Regions from separate parts of the Cognatiyoonia sp. IB215182 genome, predicted to be linked through region 1. Evidence: riboswitches for the same ligand, from Rfam matches in the RefSeq annotation. Region 1 holds a riboswitch; the other holds the start of a gene.
The links. Region 1 has a riboswitch for thiamine pyrophosphate ahead of thiB (thiamine ABC transporter substrate binding subunit). Riboswitches for the same ligand answer to the same signal wherever they lie in the genome.
Positions count from the first base shown of each region.

Region 1 (4,861 bases):
GGAAACACGATCAGGAACGCGCCGGTTCCGACCACGAGGCCCGATGCCGCCAAGGGCAGGACGCCAATGATGGCGACCAAAGCGCCGCCGTGCAGTGAGAGGGCGAGCGCCATGGCCACGCATAGGATGGCAGAACCGGTTGCGACCAGGACAGAGCGCAGCGCGGCATCCCAGATGCTCGGCGGCAAGTCCATGAGGCCGGGCAGACCGCGCAGAACGACCATGGCCAAGGGAACCAGCAGGAACAGGGCCGCCGCGGCGATCATCGCGTAATCCAGCGCAGGCCAGCGCAAATCCCAGCGTTGGACAACGCGATCCAGCCCTGCCCCCATCGCGTCGATGATGCTGATGCGCCATGCGACAAAGGCAGCCAGCACGCATAGGCCGAATTGGATGCAGGCCAGCAACGCCGCGCGGCCCAGATCGAAATCAAACCGCAGCGCCTGGTAGATTGCGAGCTCCACCGTCGTTGCGCGCGGCCCGCCGCCCAGTGTCAAGGCCACGGCGAAGCTGGTCAGACAGATCAGGAAAATCACGAGAAATGCGCTGGGCGCGACGGCCCGCAGCATCGGCCATTCCAGCATGCGCCAAACCGAGGCGTTGAGTGTGGCCGCCAGACGAAACCGCTCTGCCGGGATGGCGAGCCAGCCTTGCAAAATTAGCCGAATGGCGAGCGGGAGGTTGAAGAAGACATGAGCGAGGACGACACCGTGAAACCCGAAGATCGAGATAGGCTCAAAACCCAAGCCGGTGAGCGCGCTGTTGAGGATGCCGCCACGCCCGAACACGGCCAAGAGACCCAGGACGGCGACGATAACCGGCAACAGGAACGGCGCGCCGAGGAGCGTGATCAGGAGCTTGCGCCCAACAAACCGCCGCCGCGCCAGCGCACGGGCGACGGGGATGGCCAGAAGCACGCTCAAAGCCGCTGAGACAAGCGCTTGGCTTACCGTAAACCGGATCGCCGCCCAGTCAGCGGCAGCCAACCCGCCTTGCCATTCGGCCCGCCACGCCACGGCAGCCAGCGTGCCCAGCGTCAGCAACAGGACCAGCGCCGCCGCAACGGCGCCGGGCCAGGCGGGTGTTATCGCGACAAGGCTGCGCGCCATTCGTCCAGTGCCGCATCACGCTTGGCTGCTGCGTCTTCCGGCGACAAAAGCAGGGATTTCGCGGGTGTCAGCAGGGTGTCAAAGCCGTCCGGCAACCCATCCGCCGGGGTGACGGCGGGGTACATCCAGTTGGTGGTGGGGATGATGCTCTGGAACGCGTCCGAGACCATGAAGGCCAGGAACTGATCAGCGAGTTCGGGTTGATCGGTGCCTGCGACCTTTCCGGCCACTTCGACCTGCATGTAATGCCCTTCGTCAAAGCCCCAGGCGACCTTGCTCGCATCATCCTCGGCGATCAGGTGGTAGGCGGGGGAGGTTGTGTAGGACAGAACCGCATCCGCCTCACCATCGAGGAACATGCCATAGGCCTCGGACCAGCCGGGGGTGACGGTGACGACGTTGTCGGCGAGGTCGGCCCAGAGGGTGTCGGCCTCATCGCCATAGGCGGTCTTGACCCACATCAGAAGGCCGAGGCCCGGTGTGGATGAACGGGGGTCCTGGATCACGACTTGGACATCGCTGTCGGCGAGTGCCTGCAGGGAGGTGGGCGCGTCGTCGCCTGCATTGCCGACAAAGGCGAAATAGCCCCAGTCGAATGGCAGGAAGTCAGGGTCGGTCCAGTCAATCGGCAGGCTAAGATCGGCGGTGACCCCATGCGGTGCAAAAAGGCCGGTGTCGCGCGCGGCGGCCGTCAGGTTCGTATCAAGCCCCAGCACGATATCGGCGTCGGTGCGTGGCCCTTCGAGTTGCAGGCGTGCCAGCAAGGCGGCCCCGTCACCCGCGCCGATGAATTGCAGATCGCAGGTGCAGGTTTCCTCAAACGCGGCCTCAACCGCGGGGCCGGGCCCCCATTCGCTGACGAAACTGTCATAGGTCATCACTTGCAGCACCGGGGTCTCGGCCCATGCAGCCGAAGCAGCAAGGGCAAGTCCCGCGACAGCTGGCAGATAGATCGGTCTTGGCATCTTATCCTCCAAATGCGACGGGCGGATTGGGGGTAAGCGGGATTGCCATACCTTCCCTCCGCCGGTCTTAACCGGTTCAGGTTCAACGGGTCCGCGTGGTACGCATCTCAGCCGGATTGGCCCCCCGAGGTGACATTCTTGCTATGGGAAAAATGCAGTAATCACAAGATGGAACTGGCTTTTTGGCGCCCCATAAAGTAACATGTATTCACATCCAAAATTCAGGAGAAAGGAGGCGCCCATGGGGGAACGCGACTAATTATTTTGTGCCTTGAGCTAACATTTCTTTGGCTCGTCTATTACGCCTTTGGTCTGGCCACGACATATGACATCCCAATCTGGGCCACCGCATTGCTGGTAATCATCGTGGACCGCATCGTGACCTTCATCACATCATCTGCCAAGCGCCGACGCGACCGATTGCGAGAATAGCTTGGCTTTCCGCAAGGTGCTGGTTATCTGACCGTCAGTCAGGAGCCCGCCTATGTCGATCAACAGTTTTGGCCATCTTTTTCGGTTCACAACATGGGGCGAAAGCCATGGGCCCGCGCTGGGCGCGACCGTGGATGGCTGCCCGCCGCAGGTGCCGCTGGAACCGGCGATGATCCAGCAATGGCTCGACAAGCGGCGGCCAGGGCTGAACAAGAATACGACCCAGCGGAATGAGCCGGATGCGGTTGAAATCCTGTCGGGCGTGTTTGAGGGGCAGACGACGGGGACGCCGATCCAGCTGATGATCCGCAACACCGATCAGCGGTCGAAGGATTACGGCGATATCGCGAATACGTTTCGCCCGGGTCACGCCGACATCACCTATCACCAGAAATACGGGGTGCGGGATTATCGCGGTGGGGGCCGGTCTTCAGCGCGTGAGACGGCGTCGCGCGTGGCGGCGGGTGGTGTGGCGCGTGAGGCGATTAGGGCGATTGCGCCGAATGTGCAGATCAAGGGTTACATGACCCAGATGGGTGCGAAGCAGATCGACCGGTCGCGGATGGATTGGGCGCAGATTGATCAGAATGACTTCTTTTGCCCCGATGCGGAGGCCGCGAAAGAGTGGGAAGAGTACCTGCAATGGCTGCGCAAGGACGACCATAACTCGGTCGGTGCGATCATTGAGGTGGTGGCGCGTGGCGTGCCTGCCGGGATCGGGGCGCCGGTCTATGCGAAGCTCGATACCGATCTTGCCGCCGCGATGATGTCGATCAACGCGGTGAAAGGCGTGGAGATTGGTGAGGGGATGGCCGCCGCCGCGCTGACGGGGCGGGACAATGCGGATGAGATTTTCATGGGACAAGGCGGGCCGGAATACAGCTCCAACCACGCGGGCGGCATCCTTGGCGGGATCAGCACGGGGCAGGATATCGTCGTGCGGTTTGCGGTGAAGCCGACGTCATCGATCCTTTCCCCGCGCAAGTCGATCCGCATGGATGGGACCGAGACCGAGGTGATCACCAAGGGGCGTCACGACCCGTGCGTCGGTATCCGCGCCGTCCCGGTGGGTGAGGCGATGATGGCCTGTGTGATCCTCGATCACCTGCTCTTGGATCGTGGCCAAACGGGTGGCGTGCGCGGCCAGATTGGTTAGGGACGCCCCCTAGCTGGCGGTGCTCGCCTCCAGCGCCGTATCCATCAGCGCCTGAATGTCGCGCTGCGATGTGCGGGCGACGATGCGGCCAAGCTCTGCGTCGCCTTTCATCACAACAAGTGTCGACCGGCGCGGGATGTTCAGTTCTGTGGCCAGTTCGCCACGGCCATACTCGTCCCAATCGACGTTGATGAATGTGATGGCTGCGTCATAGGCCGGATTGTCGGCGCGCAACTGGCCGATCACACGTTCCTGCGCCCGGCAGGTCGTGCACCAGGAGGCTTTGAAATCGACAAAGACGGTCTCACCCGCCGCCAGCCGTTCGCGGACCAGGCCGGGGGTGTAATCGAGCGTTTCGCTGGCTCTTGCGGCCATCGGTGCGACTGCCACAGCGGCGGATAGCGCCATAAACTCACGACGTTTCATCAATCTCTCCTTTGTCAAAAGCGGACCGACAGGTCCTGTAGCCAGAATGGCAAGCGGTCCAGCAGCCAGATTTCGGCCATCTGGTGCAGACCAAAGAATAGGGCGGTGCCCAGGGCGATAAAGATCACGCCGGTGATCATGCGGACCCGGCCCGAGATGGCCTGTAGCCACGCCTTGCGTGCCCGGATCGCGTTTTGCGCGCCATAGGCCAGCACCACGATGATGGTCGAGATACCGAGTGCGAAGCTGAACATCGTTGCCGCCGCCCAGCCGAGGTTTTCACCGGCAGAGGCCAGCGCGATGGCGCCACCCAGTGTTGGCCCGACACAAGGCACCCAGACCGCACCCAAAAGTGCGCCGCCCACAAACTGCCCGCCCAGCCCGTCGCGGTTCACGCCGTCCATCCCGGCATCGGCCCGGGCGGACATGCCTGCGGTGGCGGTCGCAAACCGGGCCGAGAACTGTGGGACGACCAGCACGATCCCGAAAAGGACCATCATGAAAGCGCCCGCGCGGGCGATCATCAGGTCATCAATGCCCAACGCCTGGCCAAAGACTGCGACTGTCATCCCCACAATGACGAAAGACAGGCTCATCCCCGCAGCCAGCACCAATGGCCCGGCGCGGCCTGCCTGCAACGCGGTTGCCAGCACAATGGGCAAGACCGGCAGCACGCAGGGGTTGATCAGGGTCAAGACCCCCGCAAGATATCCAAAGAGCAAATCCATGGCGCTATCTGCGCGCATGGTGCGCCTTCTGTCAGCCCCCTTTTG
Region 1 covers NZ_JAXBMB010000005.1:331,114-335,974, forward strand. The annotation lists gene SLH47_RS12400 (thiamine/thiamine pyrophosphate ABC transporter permease ThiP) at 1-1,109, opposite strand, end outside; gene thiB (thiamine ABC transporter substrate binding subunit) at 1,085-2,074, opposite strand; TPP riboswitch at 2,111-2,211, opposite strand; gene aroC (chorismate synthase) at 2,559-3,662, shown strand; gene SLH47_RS12415 (thioredoxin family protein) at 3,672-4,088, opposite strand; gene SLH47_RS12420 (cytochrome c biogenesis CcdA family protein) at 4,103-4,834, opposite strand.

Region 2 (4,861 bases), on a different contig from region 1:
GGGAAGACCGCCCGCAGCGAGGGGGCACCCCCGCAGAACCCGCCGACGTAACCGCCTAGACCCAGCACCGATGCACTGATCAGCGGCGTGTTCTGGTCAAGGCAAAGGTCGCTGAGAACGTAGCTGACGGCATAGCTGTCGGCGCAATCCAAGACCAGATCGGCCTGCGCCACCAGCGCGAACGCATTTGCCGGGGTCAGCTTCTGAGCAATCGCTTCAACGACGATGTCACAGTTGATTTCGATGCAACGACGCGCCGCTACCTGCACCTTTGGCTGTCCGCAATCCGCCTCGGTGAACAGGGTCTGCCGGTGCAGGTTCGACAGCGATACCCTATCCCCGTCGATCAGCGCGATGCGCCCCACACCAGCCCCCGCCAACAGCGGCAGTAGAGGGGCCGCAAGCCCGCCCGCGCCTACGACCAGCACATGCGCGTCGCCCAAGCGGCGTTGGCCGGCCGCGCCAATCCCGGGCAAGATCATCTGGCGCGCATACCGGGTCATCGCGTTGCCTCGATCCATTCCTGCACCCGCGCCTCAGGGTCCGCATTCAGGGTGATGTCGGTCACGGCAGAGACGATATCGGCTCCCGCCCTAAACACACCCGCCGCGCGTTCAACCGACATACCGCCGATCCCCACCAGAGGCGTATCACCCACACGGGCTTTCCATTCCGTCACGCGTGGCAAACCCTGCTGATGCCATTTCATCTTTTTCAGTATCGTCGGATAGACCGGCCCTAAGGCGACGTAGTCCGGTGCCATGGCCAACACGCGCTCAAGCTCGTCATCATCATGGGTCGAGACCCCCAACTTCAGCCCCGCCTTACGGATCGCGGGCAGGTCGGCCGTGTCCAGATCCTCTTGCCCCAGATGGATCCAGTCACAGTCCAGATCGATCGCCGCCTGCCAATAATCATTCACCACCAGCACCGCACCATGGTCTCGGCACAGATAGCGGGAGGTGGCGATTTCGCGGTGCACGGCCTCGTCGGGCTGATCCTTGATGCGCAACTGCACCAGCTTCACGCCTACAGGCAGCATCCGCCGCAGCCAGTCGGAATGGTCGAAGATCGGATAGAACCGGTCAAGCCTCATGACAGAAACGCCTTGCCGATCACGGGAGTGGACGCCTCCGCCATGTCGCGCGCCTCAATCGGATCCGCGTCATAGGCAAGCCGCCCTGCCTCCACCGCGCGCATCATCGCGCAGGCCATCGCCACCGGGTCGCCCGCGCGGGCCACGGCGGTGTTCAGCAGGACCGCGTCATAGCCTAGCTCCATCGCTTGGGTGGCGTGGCTGGGGAGGCCAATACCTGCGTCGATGACCAAAGGCACGTCGGGGAACTCGGCGCGCATCGCCCGAAGCGCGTATTGATTGTTCAGCCCCCGGCCGGAGCCAATCGGGGCACCCCAAGGCATCAAAACCTGACATCCGGCATCAAGCAGGCGTTCGGCGACGATCAGGTCTTCGGTCGTGTAGGGGAACACGTCAAACCCCTCGTCGGTCAGGATACGCGCCGCTTCGACCAGCTCAAAGACATCCGGTTGCAGGCTGTCGGTATGACCGATCAATTCCAGTTTGATCCATTTGGTATTGAACACTTCGCGCGCCATCTGCGCCGTGGTGACGGCTTCTTTCACCGTATGGCACCCGGCGGTGTTGGGCAGGATATGCACGCCCAGGTCCTGAACCATTTGCCAAAATGCCTGGCCGCTGCCGCCAGCGCCCTCTCGGCGTAAAGAAACCGTGGCAACGCCCGCACCACTTTCGCGAAACGTCTGCTCCAAAATCGCGGGGCTGGGATATTGCGCTGTCCCTAGCATCAACGGGTTGGGCAGGTCTGTTCCGTAAAACGGTTTCATCTTCATCCGCCCTGCATCGGTGCGACGACCTCAACGCGGTCACCATCGGTCAGTTCAACGCTGGCGCGCAGGCCAGCAGCAACAAATTCTTCATTGACGGCGGTGGCGACGCGTCCGGAATACCCGCACTCCTGCAGAAGATCTGTGAGCGTCGTGGCTGCAACCTCGCGCGCCGTTCCGTTAAGCACAATCTTCATCGACCATCTCCGAGTGAATGTTATTTAACGCAAGGTCCGCCACGCCCTTGGCCAGCGCGGGAGCAAGCAGGTAGCCGTGGCGATAAAGCCCATTGGCGTAGATCGTGCCACCCCGCCTGCGAATACGCGGCAGGTTGTCGGGGAAGGCCGGGCGTAAATCGACCCCGATTTCCTGCACTTCCGCCTCGCCGAAGGCGGGGTTCAGCGCATAGGCGGCGCTGAGCAATTCCAGCATCGACCGGGCGGTGATCCGGTTGCTGTCCTCGCTTTCGATCATCGTCGCGCCCAGCATGTAGATCCCGTCACCACGCGGTACGATGTAAAGCGGGATGCGCGGATGCAGCAGGCGCAAGGGCCGGGTCAGAGAGACATCGGGGCAGCGGATCACCAACATCTCTCCCTTTACCCCCCGCAAATCGGGCAGCGCGTCGCGGGCGCTGAGCCCCCGGCAATCAATCGCGTTCGAAAGGCCTTCGGGCGCAGGTGTTTGGTGGAACACCACTCCGCGCTCAACGAGAGATTGATGCAAGGTTTGAAGTGCCTCGCGCGGGTTCAGGTTGGCTTCCGCCTCGAAGAAGAGGCCGTGAGGGAAGCCACGAAGATCAGGTTCAAGCTCGACGATTTTATCACCGACCTCGGTGAAGCCCTCTGTCCGACGCGCAAAGCGGCGCAGATCGGCTCGGTCCCTGCGGGCGGCGACCACCAACGTGCCTTTTCTTTGAAGGTCGACCTTGCCAGCCCACCAATCGATGGCCTGTTGACCAAGACGCAAAACCGGCTCGTCCGCGTTCTCGAACTCGCACCAGGGTGCCAGCATCCCGCCCGCCCACCACGAACAGCCATGGGGTCCGGGCGGCCCGGCGGGATCAAAGACCTGAACCTGCGCTCCGCGCGACACCAGCTCGGTCGCCACTGCAAGCCCCGCCACCCCGGCACCTATGACCGACCAAAGGCTCAAGTTTTGCCCGAAGCCGGCCAGAACCGGTGGAAGTGATGCACCGGGCCATGGCCGTTACCGACGTCCAGTTCGTCCGCAACCGCGATAGCGTCTTGCAGATAGCTATGCGACATCCCGGTGCTCCGCTTCCATGGGCACCGCGCAAAAAACTGCCTGCTTTCGCAAAGACCGTTCCCTCCGCCGGAATTGCCCGGATCAGGTTCGATGGGTTAGCGCAGTCGCGCCTCTCAGCCTTTCGCAAGGCACCCCAACGGTTCAAGATGCGGGTATCAAGTCGGCACGGATGAGTCAAACACATGCATATCTGTGACCACAGGCTGATTTGTGACTATCGTAAATAGTCGACTTACGCCGCCACCTACCTGATTGTGAGCTTAATGTTCGTTTTCCGTACTCCGAGGCAGCTTTAGATTTTTGCTAAGTGTTCAGATCCGCGGTCCCATTGATCATGACGAATACCTTACCATGCGGCACACCCAGCGTATCATTGATGCGTGTCTCTGGCAGGATGCGCATGAACGGCGGATGAATGGCTTAGACCAGGGGACGACCTGCCAAGCGAGGGCCTGCTACTGGCCGAGCTTCTCAACCAAGCCTTGCCGTGCCGGGAACAGCTGCGTGCGGGTGATATCGTGTTCAGGATGATGCGATGAGAGGCCCTGTCGAGACGGCAATTGCTCACTAAGGTCCGTCAGGGCTGGCTTGATGCAGGCTATATGATCAAGCGCGGGGCGACACTGCGATCATCCTCTTACATCCTGCGCATATTGCAGATGATTCCGGATGCAACACGCATCTGCGACACGGATGATCTCGACGAGGACGCGCAAATACAGGCGCTGCAGGACATGATCCGACAGCGGATGGCAAGCACCACTGATTGAGCGGAGAAACCAAATGCGCGGCATGACCGCTGTTACCGCGTATTCCTTTCGGCCATCGCGATTATCACGACTGTCATCTACTTACGATGGTGCTTGAGTTCAAGATATCACCATAGACGATAGCTATCTAAACATACAAACACAGTATTTCCCAATGCTGCAACGAGGTCGTATGCAGAAATAACGATTTGCCTGAGTGTATTCGAAGGCAAAAGAAAAACTGGAATGCTACCTGTGGGAAAAAGGCGCGAGTTGTTTTTACGTGATTCCTTTTCCCAGCGCATTTCTTGGTTTTAAGAATAGGAAGTTCAGGTGTGTGTATTTCAACAGAAATCTGTCTGAAGATTCGTCCAACGACTGCCATAAGTTGCAGTGAATTAAGCCTTTGGTTGCGAGCATTGCGAATGGCCGCCAACGGATCGTACCTGACATCGGGGCAAAGCGGTGAGTTATGTTCACCTCTTGTCGGTGGGCGTTAAGTCTTCCGCGCAAAATCGATCGAGACCGTTAGAAATAGGAAAATATAGGGTATGTACCCAATGCACGTAATAATGCAGCCTAGCTCTCACTTGTCGATGGTTGGTTATAAAGCAGTCTTCAATTTGCTTGGGTCTGAGCAGTCAGACAAGAAAGATAACGGATTAGGGGATGCGATGATTACTGATGCCGATGCAAAGAGGCAGATTTTTGTGTGGGCCAGACACCGAGCAGGGGAAGCTGCCGGCAAAGAAAGAATCTTCCAAACTCCAGCCGGGGTGCTATCCAATGCGTGGCGCAGAGATCCGGGGCAAACGCCCTCTTGCAAGGCGGCGAAGACAGAGACGTGCTGCTGATAGCGGGCTTGAGCCTGCCCTGAAACATCAGGCAAAGCCAGTGAATTTGAATTTGGAGCGAAGAGACTATGCCGTATATCGTTAACAACCTCGTGCGCGAAGGTACGCAACACGTCATCAGTTGTA
Region 2 covers NZ_JAXBMB010000021.1:31,271-36,131, reverse strand. The annotation lists gene SLH47_RS24355 (HesA/MoeB/ThiF family protein) at 1-503, opposite strand, end outside; gene SLH47_RS24350 (thiamine phosphate synthase) at 500-1,096, opposite strand; gene SLH47_RS24345 (thiazole synthase) at 1,093-1,863, opposite strand; gene thiS (sulfur carrier protein ThiS) at 1,866-2,060, opposite strand; gene SLH47_RS24335 (FAD-dependent oxidoreductase) at 2,044-3,018, opposite strand; partial or broken gene SLH47_RS24330 (bifunctional hydroxymethylpyrimidine kinase/phosphomethylpyrimidine kinase) at 3,015-3,128, opposite strand; TPP riboswitch at 3,174-3,278, opposite strand; gene SLH47_RS24325 (hypothetical protein) at 3,693-3,902, shown strand; gene SLH47_RS24320 (imm11 family protein) at 4,828-4,861, shown strand, end outside.
Region 2: another riboswitch for thiamine pyrophosphate. It lies ahead of SLH47_RS24330 (bifunctional hydroxymethylpyrimidine kinase/phosphomethylpyrimidine kinase); the one in region 1 lies ahead of thiB (thiamine ABC transporter substrate binding subunit).